Regions from separate parts of the Caballeronia sp. ATUFL_F2_KS9A genome, predicted to be linked through region 2. Evidence: predicted binding sites of a transcription regulator. Region 2 holds the regulator's gene; each other region holds the start of a gene.
The links. Region 2 encodes HrcA, which represses chaperone genes, less so after heat shock. Its sites were predicted from a motif close to TTAGCACTCNNNNNNNNNGAGTGCTAA; they were not measured.
Positions count from the first base shown of each region.

Region 1: the regulator HrcA is predicted to act here: its motif matches at 2,560-2,586, upstream of rpoH (RNA polymerase sigma factor RpoH).
Region 3: the regulator HrcA is predicted to act here: its motif matches at 2,810-2,836, upstream of NCS67_RS10075 (co-chaperone GroES).

Region 1 covers NZ_JALQEK010000001.1:157,385-162,234, forward strand. The annotation lists gene nagE (N-acetylglucosamine-specific PTS transporter subunit IIBC) at 1-1,428, shown strand, start outside; gene rpoH (RNA polymerase sigma factor RpoH) at 1,560-2,495, opposite strand; gene NCS67_RS00805 (acyloxyacyl hydrolase) at 2,859-3,425, shown strand; gene NCS67_RS00810 (nuclear transport factor 2 family protein) at 3,471-3,854, shown strand; gene leuA (2-isopropylmalate synthase) at 3,871-4,850, opposite strand, start outside.
Region 2 covers NZ_JALQEK010000001.1:328,463-333,312, forward strand. The annotation lists gene recN (DNA repair protein RecN) at 1-439, opposite strand, end outside; gene NCS67_RS01570 (NAD kinase) at 470-1,366, opposite strand; gene hrcA (heat-inducible transcriptional repressor HrcA) at 1,553-2,569, shown strand; gene hemH (ferrochelatase) at 2,693-3,760, shown strand; gene NCS67_RS01585 (RNA-binding S4 domain-containing protein) at 3,786-4,193, shown strand; gene NCS67_RS01590 (hypothetical protein) at 4,165-4,326, opposite strand; gene grpE (nucleotide exchange factor GrpE) at 4,687-4,850, shown strand, end outside.
Region 3 covers NZ_JALQEK010000012.1:3,061-7,910, forward strand. The annotation lists gene NCS67_RS10060 (DUF72 domain-containing protein) at 1-189, shown strand, start outside; gene NCS67_RS10065 (hypothetical protein) at 213-605, shown strand; gene groL (chaperonin GroEL) at 704-2,344, opposite strand; gene NCS67_RS10075 (co-chaperone GroES) at 2,440-2,730, opposite strand; gene NCS67_RS10080 (plasmid partitioning protein RepB C-terminal domain-containing protein) at 4,116-4,850, opposite strand, start outside.

The sequences.
Region 1 (4,850 bases), 170 kb from region 2:
CTGCCCGAGTATCTGGCATTCTTCGGCGGCAAGCGCTTCGTGCCGATCGTGACAGGCGTCGCGTGTCTGGTGCTCGGCATCGTCTTCGGCTACATCTGGCAGCCGGTGCAGGCGGCCATCGACGGCGCGGGCAACTGGCTGACGACCGCCGGCGCGCTCGGCACCTTCGTGTTCGGCGTGCTGAACCGCATCCTGCTGGTTACGGGTCTGCATCACATCATCAACTCGCTCGCGTGGTTCGTGTTCGGCTCGTTCACGCCGCCCGACGGCGGCGCGATCGTGCACGGCGACCTGCATCGCTTCTTCGCGGGCGACAAGACGGCGGGCGGCTTCATGACGGGCTTCTTCCCGGTGATGATGTTCGGTCTCCCGGCCGCGTGCCTCGCGATGTTCCATGAAGCGCCGAAGGAGCGCCGCGCGATCGTCGGCGGCCTGCTGTTCTCCATGGCCCTGACCGCATTCCTGACGGGCGTGACCGAGCCGATCGAATACTCGTTCATGTTCCTGGCTCCGGTGCTCTACGGCATCCACGCAGTGCTGACGGGCCTGTCGCTCGCCATCTGCTCGGCGCTCGGCATCCATCTGGGCTTCACGTTCTCGGCGGGCGCGATCGACTACGTGCTGAACTACGGTCTGTCGCAGCGCGGCTGGCTGGCGCTCGTGGTCGGTGCGGTGTACTTCGTCATCTATTACGGCCTGTTCCGCTTCTTTATCCGCAAGTTCAACATGGCGACGCCGGGCCGCGAGCCGGCCACGACCGACGCCGAAACCGACGTGGCCCAAACCGTCGATGGCGGCCTGATTCCGCCCGTGCCCGGCGCGGCAGCAGCCGTGTCGAACACGCGCGCTGCGAAGTACGTCGCGGCGCTCGGCGGCGCATCCAATCTGACGCTCGTCGATGCCTGCACGACGCGTCTGCGTCTGTCGGTCGTCGATTCGGAGAAGGTGTCGGAGCCGCAGTTGAAGAGCATCGGCGCGCGCGGCGTGTTGAAGCGCGGCGCGACCAACGTCCAGGTGATCATCGGGCCGGAAGCCGATCTGATCGCCGATGAAATCCGCAGCGAACTCGAGCATTCGTCGACGCGCGGCGCAACGCCCGCATCGTCGACGCCGGCGCAACCGGTCGCGGCAGCGGTGAGCGGCGACCAGACGCCCGGCCCGCTCGATCCGGACCCGTTCCGCTGGCTCGCGGTGTTCGGCGGCGCGACCAACGTGGTATCGCTCGACGCGGTTGCGCAGACGCGCCTGCGCGTGGTCGTGCGCGATCCGTCGTCGGTGGATCGTCAGCGTTTGTCGTCGCTGGATGTGGCGTGGGTGTCGGCGGATACGTTCCACATCGTCGTGGGCGCGGCGGCGCAGCGCTATGCGGCGCAACTGTCCACGCGCTTGTCCGGCAACGGCGGCGGCGCTGCACCGATGCCTGCCTGAGGCGATAATCGAAGCTCGATAACAAACGGCGCCCGCGGGCGCCGTTTGTGTTTTCAGCGAAGTGCCAAAGAAAAAGCCCGCCGTCTCGTCGACGGCGGGCTTTGCAATTTCTGCAATGGCACAGTCAATTGTTACGCGTAGTCATGCAACGCCGAGCGCATCTTCTTCATCGCGCTCGCCTCGATCTGGCGAATGCGCTCCGCTGAGACGCCGAACTCGTCGGCCAGTTCATGCAGCGTCTTGCCGCCCGAGCCGTCGTCCTGCACGTCGAGCCAGCGCGCCTTGATGATGCGGCGGCTGCGTTCGTCGAGCGATTCGAGTGCATCGGCGAGGCCGTCGCTTTGCAGCCTGTCGTGCTGCCGCGCGGCGATGACGTTAGTCGGCTCGTTGTGCGAGTCGGCCAGATAGGCGATGGGCGCGTACGCTTCCTCGCCATCCTCGACCTGGCCTTCGAGCGCGATATCGCCGCCCGACAAGCGCGTTTCCATCTCCGCGACTTCCTCGCGCTTTACGTTCAGCTCGCTCGCGAGACCTTCGATCTCGTCCGGCGTGAACGCCGAATGGCTGGTCTTGTGACTGCGCAGATTGAAGAACAGCTTGCGCTGCGCCTTGGTCGTCGCGACCTTCACCATGCGCCAGTTGCGCAGGATGTACTCGTGAATCTCGGCCTTGATCCAGTGCATCGCATACGACACCAGGCGCACGTTTTGCTCTGGGTCGAAGCGCTTCACCGCTTTCATCAGACCGATGTTGCCTTCCTGGATCAGGTCGGCGTGCGGCAAGCCGTAACCGAGATAGTTACGGGCGATCGACACGACGAGGCGCAGGTGCGAAAGCACCAGCTGGCGCGCGGCGTTCAGGTTGCCCTGCTCGCGGAATTCGGTGGCGTACTGGCGTTCCTCCGCCTGCGAAAGCATCGGAATACGGTTCACTGCTTGTATGTATGAATCGATGTTGCCGATCTGGCCGGTCAGCATCGACGACTGTGCGTACGTCAGCGCGCCTGCCGAAGATGCCTTGGCAGGTGCCGAGCTCACAACATTCGGAAGGGTCATCGCATTGGTCACGCTCATAAGCTCCTTATCAACAATTCACGTGCCGCTTAACGACCGCGGCAAGTCAGACACGATATTAGCACTCCAGTCCATCGAGTGCTAAGTGTTAGAGCAGAGGGGAATGTGGGAGTTCCCACAAAAACTATCGAATTTGCGGGTCCAATAGGACGGACTGTTGCGCGAGCAGCGGAAGAAACTACCGGAGGCTGAAACGTTTTCGCATGATTTACCTTACTTGCCCACTGTCGCGATCAGAAATTCTACAAACGGGGGCGCGCTGATGCGATTTCTGCAAATGTTTTAAAACGTCACTAGAATCGCCAAGCGACAGCAATTTACGAAACACACCCGCTATCCGAGCAAATTGGGGTGCAAATGCATAAAAACAAGAGTTCGTGGCCCCGCCCGCTAGCGCGCGTGGCGGTTTGTACTGCATTGGGTCTCGCGTCGGCGGCGGCTCATGCCGACCGATTCGGTGTCCAGATCGCCGGCGGCGTCGCCGACCACGACATCAAGAAGGCCGATCTCGGCCTGTCCTGGGATCCGGGCCTCACCTGGTGGGAGATCGGCGGTTTTCACTTCACGCTCATCGGCGAAGGTCACGTGTCCTACTGGCACACGACCGAGGACAACGCCGTGCATCCGAACATATGGGAATTCGGCATTACGCCAGTGCTGCGCTTCGTGAAGAGCTCGGGCTACTTCCGGCCGTTCATCGAGGCGGGCGTCGGCGTGCGGCTGCTCTCGCACACGCGCATCACCGAGGATTTCAGCGTCGGGTCGGCGTTCCAGTTCGCGGACATGGTGGGCGTCGGCATGATCTTCGGGTCGAAGCAGAGCTATCAAGCGGGATTTCGCTTTCAGCATCTGTCGAACGGCGGTATCAAAGAGCCGAATCCTGGTATAAATTTCAGCCAGCTATATCTGCAATACAACTTCTGACGAGGCGCCGGCGCATCGGTTCCTCGACACAAGGGGAATCGACAGATGCCGGCAAAAACCATTGAGGCCATCCGCGGCCTCGAGCGCGATCGCTTCCGTGCCATGGTCGAGGGCGACGGCCCGGCGCTGGACGCGCTGCTGGCCGAGAACGTCAGCTACGTCCACACGAACGGCAAGCGGGAGACGAAGCGCCAGTTCATCGACGCGATCACCGCGGGCCGCCGCCGCTATCGGCAGATCGAAATTCAGTCGCAGGATGTGCTGCCCGCCGGCCGCGATACGTGCCTCGTGTCGGGCCGTGCGCTGATCGAGATGGAATCGAAGAACGGCGCGCTGCTGTTTCCGATCGCCTACACCGCCGTCCATGTGCAGACCGAAGGCCAATGGCAGCTGCTCGCCCTGCAGGCGACGCGCGTGGCGCTCGAATAGCCACGCGCGCCGCCCATCACGCTTCCACGGCTTCGTCTTGCCGCAGGTTGTCCACGACGCGCCCGGAGCGGTTGACCGCGCTCACGACGGCATCGGCGACCGCGAGCGCCGGATTCGCATGCACCGCGACGCCGAAGCGCGTCGGCCCGTCTCCGACACGACAGCCGACGAACGCCGCCGTGTCGCCGTTCGCCGTCGCGGACGTCTCGAACCAGTTCACGCTCGCGTCCACGCCGAGCGCGGCGGCGACCGCCTGCGCGTGAGCGTCGCCGCTCGTCGCAGCCACTACGGCCGGTAATGCGACGCGCCTTTCGAATACCGTAAGCGTCGAAACGTCGATGCGCGATACCGGCCCGCCCGCATCGAAATACTCGCGCTTGAAGAGCTCGCAGATCGCTTCGCCGCTGATTTCCGCGCCGGATGCATCGGTGACTTTCTGGACGGCGTGGCTGAATTCGATCTGCACGCGGCGCGGCGGCGTGAAGCCGAGACCGCGTTCGAGCAGATACGTCGAACCGCCCTTTCCGGACTGGCTGTTCACGCGGATCACGGCGTCGTAGCTGCGGCCGAGATCAGCCGGATCGATCGGCAGATAGGGCACTTCCCACACCGTGCCCGGCACGCGCTGCGCGAAGCCCTTGCGGATCGCGTCCTGATGCGAACCCGAAAACGCGGTGAACACGAGATCGCCCGCGTACGGATGGCGTGGATGCACCGGAATCTGATTGCAGCGCTCGACGACGCGGCGCACGGCGTCGATATCGGAAAAATCGAGGCCCGGATCGACGCCTTGCGTGTAGAGATTCATCGCGAGCGTCACGAGATCGACATTGCCGGTGCGCTCGCCGTTGCCGAAGAGGCAGCCTTCGATGCGATCCGCGCCAGCGAGCAACGCCATTTCCGCCGCCGCGACGGCCGTGCCGCGATCGTTATGCGGATGCACCGACAGCACGATGCTGTCGCGAAAGCCCATGTTGCGGTCCATCCACTCGATCT
Region 2 (4,850 bases):
TGTCGAAGAGTTCGCGTTGCGCGTCCGGTCGCATCAACAATTGATGCGCGTGCTGGCCGTGGATATCGACGAGCATTTCGCCGACTTCGCGCAACTGCGCGAGCGTCGCGGGCGTGCCATTGATGAACGCTCGCGAGCGGCCGCCCGAATCGATCACCCGCCGCAGCATGACCGAATCGGCGTCCTGCGTGAGCGCGTGTTCGTCCAGCCAGCGCACGACGAGCGGATGCGTCGAAAATTCGGCGGTGATGTCGGCGCGCGCCTGACCGGCGCGCACGACGCTCGCGTCGCCGCGCGCGCCGAGCGTGAGCGCGAGGGCGTCGATGAGGATCGACTTGCCCGCGCCGGTTTCACCCGAAAAGACCGTGAAGCCTGGATCGAAATCGATATCCAGCGTGGCGACGATGACGAAATCTCGAATGGAAAGATGACGGAGCATGGACGCTTCGGGGAAGGAAGTTCTGGCAGATCAGAGAGCGGACGAATCCTGCGACGGATGCTCGTTCCAGTGCAGCTTCTTGCGCAGCGTGGCGTACGTGCTGTAGCCGACCGGATGCAGCACCGGCACCGTATGCTTCGAGCGCCGCACTTCAATCGCGTCGTTCAGTTCGACGGCGGTGAACGACTGCATGTCGAAGTTCACGTTGACGTCGCGACCGCCGATGATCTGAATGGTCACTTTCGAATCGTCGGGCAGCACGATCGGCCGGTTCGACAGCGAATGCGGCGCGATCGGCACGAGCACGAAGCCCTGCAATTGCGGATGCAGGATCGGCCCCGCCGACGACAGCGCGTAGGCGGTCGAGCCGGTCGGCGTCGCGACGATCAGTCCGTCGGAACGCTGGTTGTACATGAAGTGGCCGTCCACCGACACGCGCAGCTCCGCCATGCCGGAGAAGCCGCTGCGATTCACCACGACGTCGTTGAACGCGAGCGCGTGGTAGATCGGCTTGTCGTTGCGCACGATGCGCGCTTCGAGCAGGCTGCGCTCCTCGCGCTCGAACTGGCCGGCGAGCATTTGCGGGACGATTTCCTGCATCGCCTTGAGCGGAATGTCGGTGATGAAGCCGAGCCGGCCATGATTCACGCCGATGAGCGGTGTTTTATACGGCGCGAGCTGCCGTCCGATGCCGAGCATCGTGCCGTCGCCGCCGAGCACGATTGCAACGTCCGCGCGCGCGCCCATCTCCGCGATGGAGAGCGCCGGGAACTCCGTCACGCCGACGTCCTTCGCGGTGCCCGCCTCGAAGACGACCTCGAAGCCCTGGCTCCTGAGGAGATCGGCGAGCGATCTCAGCGGCGCCTCGATGCCCGGCGTGTTGGTGCGCCCCACGAGGGCGACGGTCTTGAATTGGCCAATTTCCATGCCGGCATTACACCATAGTCAGAGAGCGAAAAGAACCGTGGGCGATGGCCGCCGGGCGCGCCGCGACGAGACCGTGCGGCATGACGCGGGCAGGCTCGCCGTTTGTCGCTAGAATGGAGCGGACGTTGAATGCCGACCACCCGGCGCGGCTCGCCGCTATCCGACACGTTGAGCTAAAATTTCCCCATGCTAGACCCACGTGCACAAACCCTCCTCAAAACGTTGATCGAGCGCTACATCGCCGAAGGTCAGCCGGTCGGTTCGCGCACGTTATCACGTCATTCCGGCCTCGAACTGAGCCCCGCGACGATCCGCAACGTCATGTCGGATCTCGAAGACCTCGGGCTGGTCGCGAGCCCGCATACGTCGGCGGGACGCATTCCCACGCCGCGCGGCTACCGGCTCTTCGTCGACACGATGCTGACTGTAGAAGCACCGCAAGACGAGGCCATGACCACCGCGGTGAAGACTCGCCTGCAAGGCGAGGAGCCGCAGAAGATCGTCGCGGCGGCGGCGAGCGTGCTGTCCAATCTGTCTTCGTTCGCGGGCGTCGTGCTCACGCCGCGCCGGAGCCACATGTTCAAGCAGATCGAGTTCATGCGGCTGTCGGACAAGCGCATTCTGCTCATCATCGTGACGCCCGAAGGCGACGTGCAGAACCGCATGATGGCCACGCAACGCGACTATTCGCCTTCGCAACTCGTAGAAGCCTCCAATTACATCAACGCGCATTTCGCGGGCCTGTCCTTCGACGAAGTACGCCGCCGTTTGCGCGAGGAAATCGACCAGTTGCGCGGCGACATGACCGCGCTCATGCAGGCGGCCGTGGTCGCGAGCACCGCCGAGACGGACCCCACTGACACCGTGCTGATTTCCGGCGAGCGCAACCTGCTCGAAGTGGCGGACCTTTCGTCCGACATGGCGCGGCTGCGCAAGCTTTTCGATTTGTTCGACCAAAAGACGAGCCTCCTGCAATTGCTGGATGTATCGAGTCACGCGCAAGGCGTGCAGATTTTCATCGGCGGAGAAAGCAATCTCGTGCCGATCGAGGAAATGAGCGTCGTGACGGCGCCATACGAGGTCAACGGGAAGATCGTCGGCACGCTCGGCGTGATCGGCCCGACGCGCATGGCGTACAATCGCGTGATTCCGATCGTCGATATCACCGCGCGTTTGCTGTCGATGTCGCTCAGTCATCAGTGACGCCATCTTGGCGCGCCGCGAAAGGGCGCGCCACTAGGCCGTTCGGCCAATGATGCGTCCGGAAACGCGCCGCTATAATGGTCCTCAACTTTTCCGACGACCATCTTCAGGCTCGCTTCCCTTATGCGTTTCGACCTCGAGTTGCCCTCGCAGCCCAGCGCTTCGCATCGCGTCGCGGTGCTGCTGATCAATCTCGGCACGCCGGACGCGCCCACGCCGCGGGCGGTGCGCAAGTATCTGGCGCAATTCCTGTCCGATCCGCGCGTCGTCGAAATTCCGTCATTCGTGTGGCAATTCATTCTGCGCGGCCTGATCCTGCCGTTTCGCGGGCGCGCATCGGCGAAGAAGTACGCGCAAGTGTGGATGCCCGAAGGCTCGCCGCTGCGCGTGCATACGGAAAAGCAGGTCGACGGCTTGCGGCGGCTCTTCGCGGCGAACGACTATCACGTCATCGTCGACTATGCGATGCGCTACGGCACGCCGGGCATCGGCGCGATGCTCAATCAGCTGAAGCTCGAAGGCGCCGACCGCATTCTCCTGTTGCCGATGTATCCGCAATACTCGTCGTCCACGACGGCCACCGCATTCGACGACGCGTTCGCCGCGCTCAAGCGCGTGCGCAATCAGCCGGAAATCCGCACGATCCGCCATTACGCCGATCATCCGGCGTATATCGCGGCGCTCGCGGAGCAGGTGCGCGACTATTGGCGGCATCACGGCCAGCCGGATTTCGCCGCGGGCGACAAGCTTGTGCTGAGCTTCCACGGCGTGCCGAAGCGCACGATGGATCTCGGCGATCCGTATCACGACCAGTGCCAGCTGACCGGTTCGTTGCTCATGGCCGCGCTCGGGCTTACGCCGGTTGAATGCCGCGTGACGTTCCAGTCGCGCTTTGGGCGGGCGGAGTGGCTTCAGCCGTACACCGCGCCGACGGTCGCGGAGCTCGGCGCGGGCGGCGTTTCTCGTGTGGACGTGTTCTGTCCCGGCTTCACGGCGGATTGTCTCGAGACGATCGAGGAAATCGGCATCGAGGTGCGCGACGAATTTCTGAAGGCGGGCGGCAAGCATTTTCACCGGATTGCCTGCCTGAACTCAGCGCCCGCGTGGATCAAGGCACTGGGCGAGATCGCCGCGCAACATCTTCAGGGATGGCCCGTGCAGACTGTGCAGCCGCTCACCGCAGTGGCCTGAGCGCGGCTTTTTCAGGCATTCACCCATGAACTACAAGATTTCGACGGAACCTGGCGCACGTTTGCGCATCGATAAGTGGCTTTGGGCAGCGCGTTTCTTCAAGACGCGTTCGCTCGCGAGCGATGCGGTCGAGAAAGGCCGCGTGAAGATCGGCGGGGCGAATGTGAAGCCGTCTAAGGACGTGCGCGTCGGCGATATCGTCGAGATCGATATCGAACGGCTGGTGTGGCAGGTCGAAGTGCTCGGGATATGCGATGTGCGCGGCCCGGCGCCGGTCGCCCAGACGCTCTATGCCGAAACCGGGGAAGGCCGTGCGAAACGCATGGCCGAGGCCGAGCGCCGCAAGAATTTCCGCGAGCCCGCAGCGGAACTGCAGGGAAGGCCGACGAAGCGCGACCGGCGCACTATCGACAAATTTTCTCGTTCGGATTGAAGTAGCTTTCGATGGTCGCGTGAACGCCGCCGTACTCGGTGGTACGTTCGGTCACGACGCCGGACATGCAGATGGTGGTCGTTCCCGCGACGAGTACCAGGGCGACCACCGCGATAGCAAAGGTCAGTTTCATGGTATCCCCGGGAAGCGGGTTGCCCGGTCAGAAGGCGGCCGGATCAGGAAACGGGCAAGGGCTGAAAGCGGTTTGAAGCAATTCGTAGGATTAGGGTTAACGTGCGTCCTGCGCTGCTTTTTTGAAGTGTAGGCGACTCAGGGCTTTCCCTCAATCCGAAAATCGCGCGCCGCGGCGAAGTCTGTATTACGAGCCATTGCGGCGCCATCTTGCTGTCGAGATTTGTCCGAAAAACCGTTTCGAAGGCTTGAAAAAGCTTTCGGCGCCCTCATTTCGGCCGTTAGTGCGAAAAATGCGTCCGACTTTCGGTCTGGCCGCTTTCGCAGCCGATTCAACTCACTGCAATACATATTCAGCGACATGGAAAACACGCAAGAGAATCCAGCGAGCCAGAACGCAACGCCCGCCGACGATAACGCGCGCCAGTCCGCCGACCCGACCAGCGCGGCGGCTCCCGCGTCCCAAGGCGCACCGGCTGATGCCGCCGCCGCGCCGCAAGCCGCGCCGAATGAGGCCGAAGCTGC
Region 3 (4,850 bases), on a different contig from region 2:
CACGGCTCGCCCGAGTTATACAGGTCTTCGTACGACTACACGTATCTCGACGAACTCGCGCGCACGCTGCACAACCGCGCGAAGAAGACGGCCGAAGTCTGGTGCATCTTCGACAACACCGCCGAGGGCCACGCGCAGCCCAACGCGCTGCATCTGATGGAGCGGCTGCGGATTCATCACAAGGTCTGAAGTTCTTTTTGGAGGTTCCTCAGATGCTCAAGCTGCTTGCGGCCACGCTCGCCGCGTCTTGCATTTTCACGGCCACGCCGGCACACGCTCAGAACGCCACGCCCGCCGGCGATGGCACGTTCCTGCTGACGATCTTCCTCAAGCACGACGAATCGAAGACGCTGCCCCAGATCAATCAGCAGTTGAAGGAGCAAGGCTACTTCAAGCAGTTTCCGCCGCCGGGCGTCGAAGTGGTGTCGTGGTACGTGATGATGGGAATCGGTCAGGTCGTCACGTTGCGCGTACCCGCCGACCGGTTGCGCGAAGTCAACCGCGCGATCGAAAGCACCGCATGGGGCGGATATCGGACGGAGTTCTATCCGACGTACGACTACAAGGCCGCCGCGCAGAAGTTGCGCGAGGAAATGAACAAATAGTCCGGACGAAAAAAAACCCGCATCGCTGCGGGTTTCTTCTTTCGGCATGACGCGAGCCTCTTTCGAAGCCCGCGCCGATGTAATCGGCTTTCGCCAGATTACATGTCCATGCCCATGCCGCCCATGCCGCCGGGCATGCCGCCAGGCATCGGAGCATCTTCCTTCGGCAGTTCGGCGACAGCTGCGTCGGTCGTCAGCAGCAGGCCAGCCACCGATGCCGCGTTTTGCAGCGCCGTGCGCGTCACCTTCGTCGGGTCGACGACACCGGCTTCCACCAGGTCACCGTACTCGCCGGTTGCCGCGTTATAGCCGTAGTTGCCCGTACCTTGAGCAACTGCTGCCACCACGACCGAAGCTTCTTCGCCGCCGTTCGTGACGATCTGGCGCAGCGGCTCTTCCATGGCGCGCAGGACGATCTTGATACCGGCGTCCTGGTCCGCGTTCGCGCCCTTCAGGCCGTCGATCGCCTTGCGTGCGCGGATCAGCGCAACGCCGCCGCCTGCCACGATGCCTTCTTCCACAGCTGCGCGCGTTGCGTGCAGTGCGTCTTCGACACGTGCCTTCTTTTCCTTCATTTCGACTTCGGTCGCAGCGCCGACCTTGATCACCGCAACGCCGCCGGCCAGCTTGGCCACGCGCTCTTGCAGCTTTTCACGGTCGTAGTCCGACGTCGCTTCTTCGATCTGCTTGCGCACTTGCTTCACGCGCGCTTCGATGTTCACGGCTTCGCCAGCGCCGTCGATGATCGTCGTGTTTTCCTTGCCCACTTCGATGCGCTTCGCCTGGCCCAGTTCAGCCAGCGTTGCCTTCTCGAGCGTCAGACCGGTTTCTTCCGCGACGACTTGACCGCCGGTCAGGATCGCGATGTCTTCCAGCATGGCCTTGCGGCGGTCGCCGAAGCCCGGAGCCTTGACAGCAACCGTCTTCAGGATGCCGCGGATGTTGTTGACGACCAGCGTAGCCAGCGCTTCGCCTTCGACGTCTTCAGCGATGATCAGCAGCGGACGGCCAGCCTTCGCGACTTGTTCCAGAACCGGCAGCAGATCGCGGATGTTCGAAACCTTCTTGTCGTGCAGCAGCACGAACGGGTTTTCGAGGACGGCGACTTGCTTGTCCGGGTTGTTGATGAAGTAGGGCGACAGGTAGCCGCGGTCGAATTGCATACCTTCGACGACGTCCAGCTCGTCTTGCAGCGACTTGCCGTCTTCGACGGTGATGACGCCTTCCTTGCCGACCTTGTCCATCGCTTCAGCGATGCGCTCGCCGATCGACGTGTCGCTGTTCGCCGAGATCGAGCCGACTTGCGCGATTTCCTTGTTCGTCGTGCAGGGCTTGCTGATCTTGCGCAGTTCTTCGATTGCTGCAGCCACGGCCTTGTCGATGCCGCGCTTCAGGTCCATCGGGTTCATGCCCGATGCGACGTACTTCATGCCTTCGCGAACGATGGATTGCGCGAGCACGGTAGCGGTCGTGGTGCCGTCACCTGCGTTGTCGCTGGTCTTGGAAGCAACTTCCTTGACCATTTGCGCGCCCATGTTCTGGAGCTTGTCCTTCAGTTCGATTTCCTTCGCGACCGACACACCGTCCTTCGTGACCGTCGGGCCGCCGAAAGAGCGCTCGAGCACGACGTTGCGGCCCTTCGGACCCAGCGTGACCTTGACCGCGTTGGCCAGGATGTTCACGCCTTCGACCATCTTGGCGCGTGCGGAATCGCCAAAAGTGACTTCTTTAGCTGCCATATCCAAACTCCTTGATTCGATTCGGTTTGCTGGCTTCGCTGCGGCGCTCGGAGGAGCGGCTCAGGCAGACGAAGCCGAACGTGCAGGAAGGATGCTTACTTGACCAGAACGGCCATGATGTCTTCTTCGCGCATGACGAGCAGTTCCTGCCCGTCGACCTTGACGGTCTGGCCAGCGTACTTGCCGAACAGAACACGGTCGCCGACCTTCACGTCCAGGGCGATTTGCGAGCCCTTGTCATCGCGCTTGCCCGGGCCGATGGCCAGGACTTCGCCTTGGTCCGGCTTCTCAGCGGCTGCTTCAGGGATCACGATGCCCGATGCGGTCTTGGTTTCCTGGTCCAGACGTTTGACGATGACGCGATCGTGCAAAGGACGAAGGTTCATACACACTCCTCTCTTGATTGAGACTGAAAACGCGGGAAAACCCGTCCTTTGAGAAGGATCTCGCCGGACGGCAATCTTGTTAGCACTCTCGTGCAGTGAGTGCCAATTATATGGAGCGACTTTGACAATTTCAAGGACGCAAAGGCCGGGAAAACGCTTAAGCAGCTTGATGTCGAAGTTCACCCAACATTGAATTGCGTTCGTCGAACGTTGAACCGCTAAACCGCGAGCACACCGTTTCTTACGGCGCAGAACTTCCAACAGATCAGCGGCTTAGGATGGCGGGACGCGACTTCCAGCCCGGGCCATCACTGCGTGCGGACCCGCTGAAGAACCAAAATGAAACGACTCGCCCACGCGAAGAGATGTTCCTTCAAACTTAGGTGTTTACCCTTCCTCGAGCCGTCTCATCCATTGACGTTTGCCATCAAAGATATGAAGGTAACTCCAACGCAGTCGGCATCATTGGAGAATCGGGAGCGTCACGAAGTGCGGATTCGATGGATCGAACGTCGCTACGCGACCCGTTGCCGCCGTTCGCCAATCGGACGCCTTGTTGGCCGGCATTGTCAGCGGAGCGGACGTTCGAAGACCCGATGCATCGGTGCTTCAATGCGAGATCCGCCCACGTCGAACTTTGTTAGCCAGCAACGCGTCCGGAGCGATCAGAAACTTTGGGGCGGCCCGCGACAAGGTTCGCGTTCCTATGCGAGCGCTTTGCGCGCGAAAATTCGGCATGTTTCTCGACGCGGACGTGGCAATCCGCATTCGCCCCAAATTCCGATCGACCATTTCCTGAACCTCGCAACTGCTGAGTCTTCCCTTGGTGCGCGCGTCGTCGTCCGCGAAACGCTGCATTTCAAACTCGAACGTAGATCGACTTTGCAGAATGCCGTAACCTCTCTGCTAAAGCGGCGAAGCCAGCCCGCCGTCTGATCGCTGGCGCGCCGTACCTCAATGCCAGTTCCTGTGCGATGGTCATGCGCGAATTCAACGTTCAATTTGACACCGACGACACCCGGGTCCACTGCGTCTGCTACCTAGTTTGTGCAACGCTAGTGTCGTACGGACTGACGCAATCATGGTCACTTCCCCACTTAGTCGAATCTACGCGCCTGTGGCAGGCACGATCGACAACATCCTTTGACTGGCTGACCCGCATTCAGCTCGGCCAACTCGCATTGAAACTCTGCAGACAACACGTCAAACAACGGCGACGCTGCCTCCAAGTCGAAAATGTTTTCACTGAAACACTTGCGTTGGATTTAACGAGCGCCGACGTGGGTGAGTTGTGGGCACGCTGTCGTGACGCGATCCGACCGCAATAGTAATGATAAGGGCACGCATAAAGAACAATGACCGGCCCATTCGCGGGCCACGCACGTTTACGCTTGCTCAAGCGATACCGACTCTAGGATCAGCTCGAATTCCTTGACCAAGTCTGGATGATGAGTTAACAGATACCGCATTATTCCTTCATTCTCGAGCAGTTTTGCCAGGTAACCGCGAGCCAGCACCAGGTTCAATACGTCCTGCCCGAAACTCTGTTCTGCGAGCTTATACCTGCTTTGCAGATTGCTCATTTCGCGCTCCATCTTCGCGATTTGCTCCTCGCTCGCCATAACGCGGCGAGGACGTCGCTTCCCTTCGACCAGCCGATCGGTCGGCGTCGCGGCCAGCAGAGCTTCTGCATAGGCAGCAGTAATATTGTTTGCAGCTAGCATGAGCTCAATGCACTCCACCTGTCGCGTTGGCTTCATTCTCCGAATCACGCGGGAGAGGCTTGGAGAAAATTGTTGGTCTTTGAGAAGGTCGATCGCCTCAGGACAGATTCCGTCCAACAAGGTCGCCTTGCTGATAATATGAGACAGATTGACGCCAAGTGCCTTAGCTAAGCGCTCGGGCGACGCACCTCTCTCCATCGCTCGTCTAATCATGTAATGTTCTTGTAGGGCAGATAGCCGATTCACCCGATTGTTATAGGTGTAACCTTCGTCATCGGTTGATACCAAACACGCCGCATGAGAAATACCAAGCGTTCGCAACGCTATAAGTCGCAGATGCCCGTCTAAAAGAACGAAGCCACCGAGGTTCTTGTCCTCGGGCATGACTGACAGCGG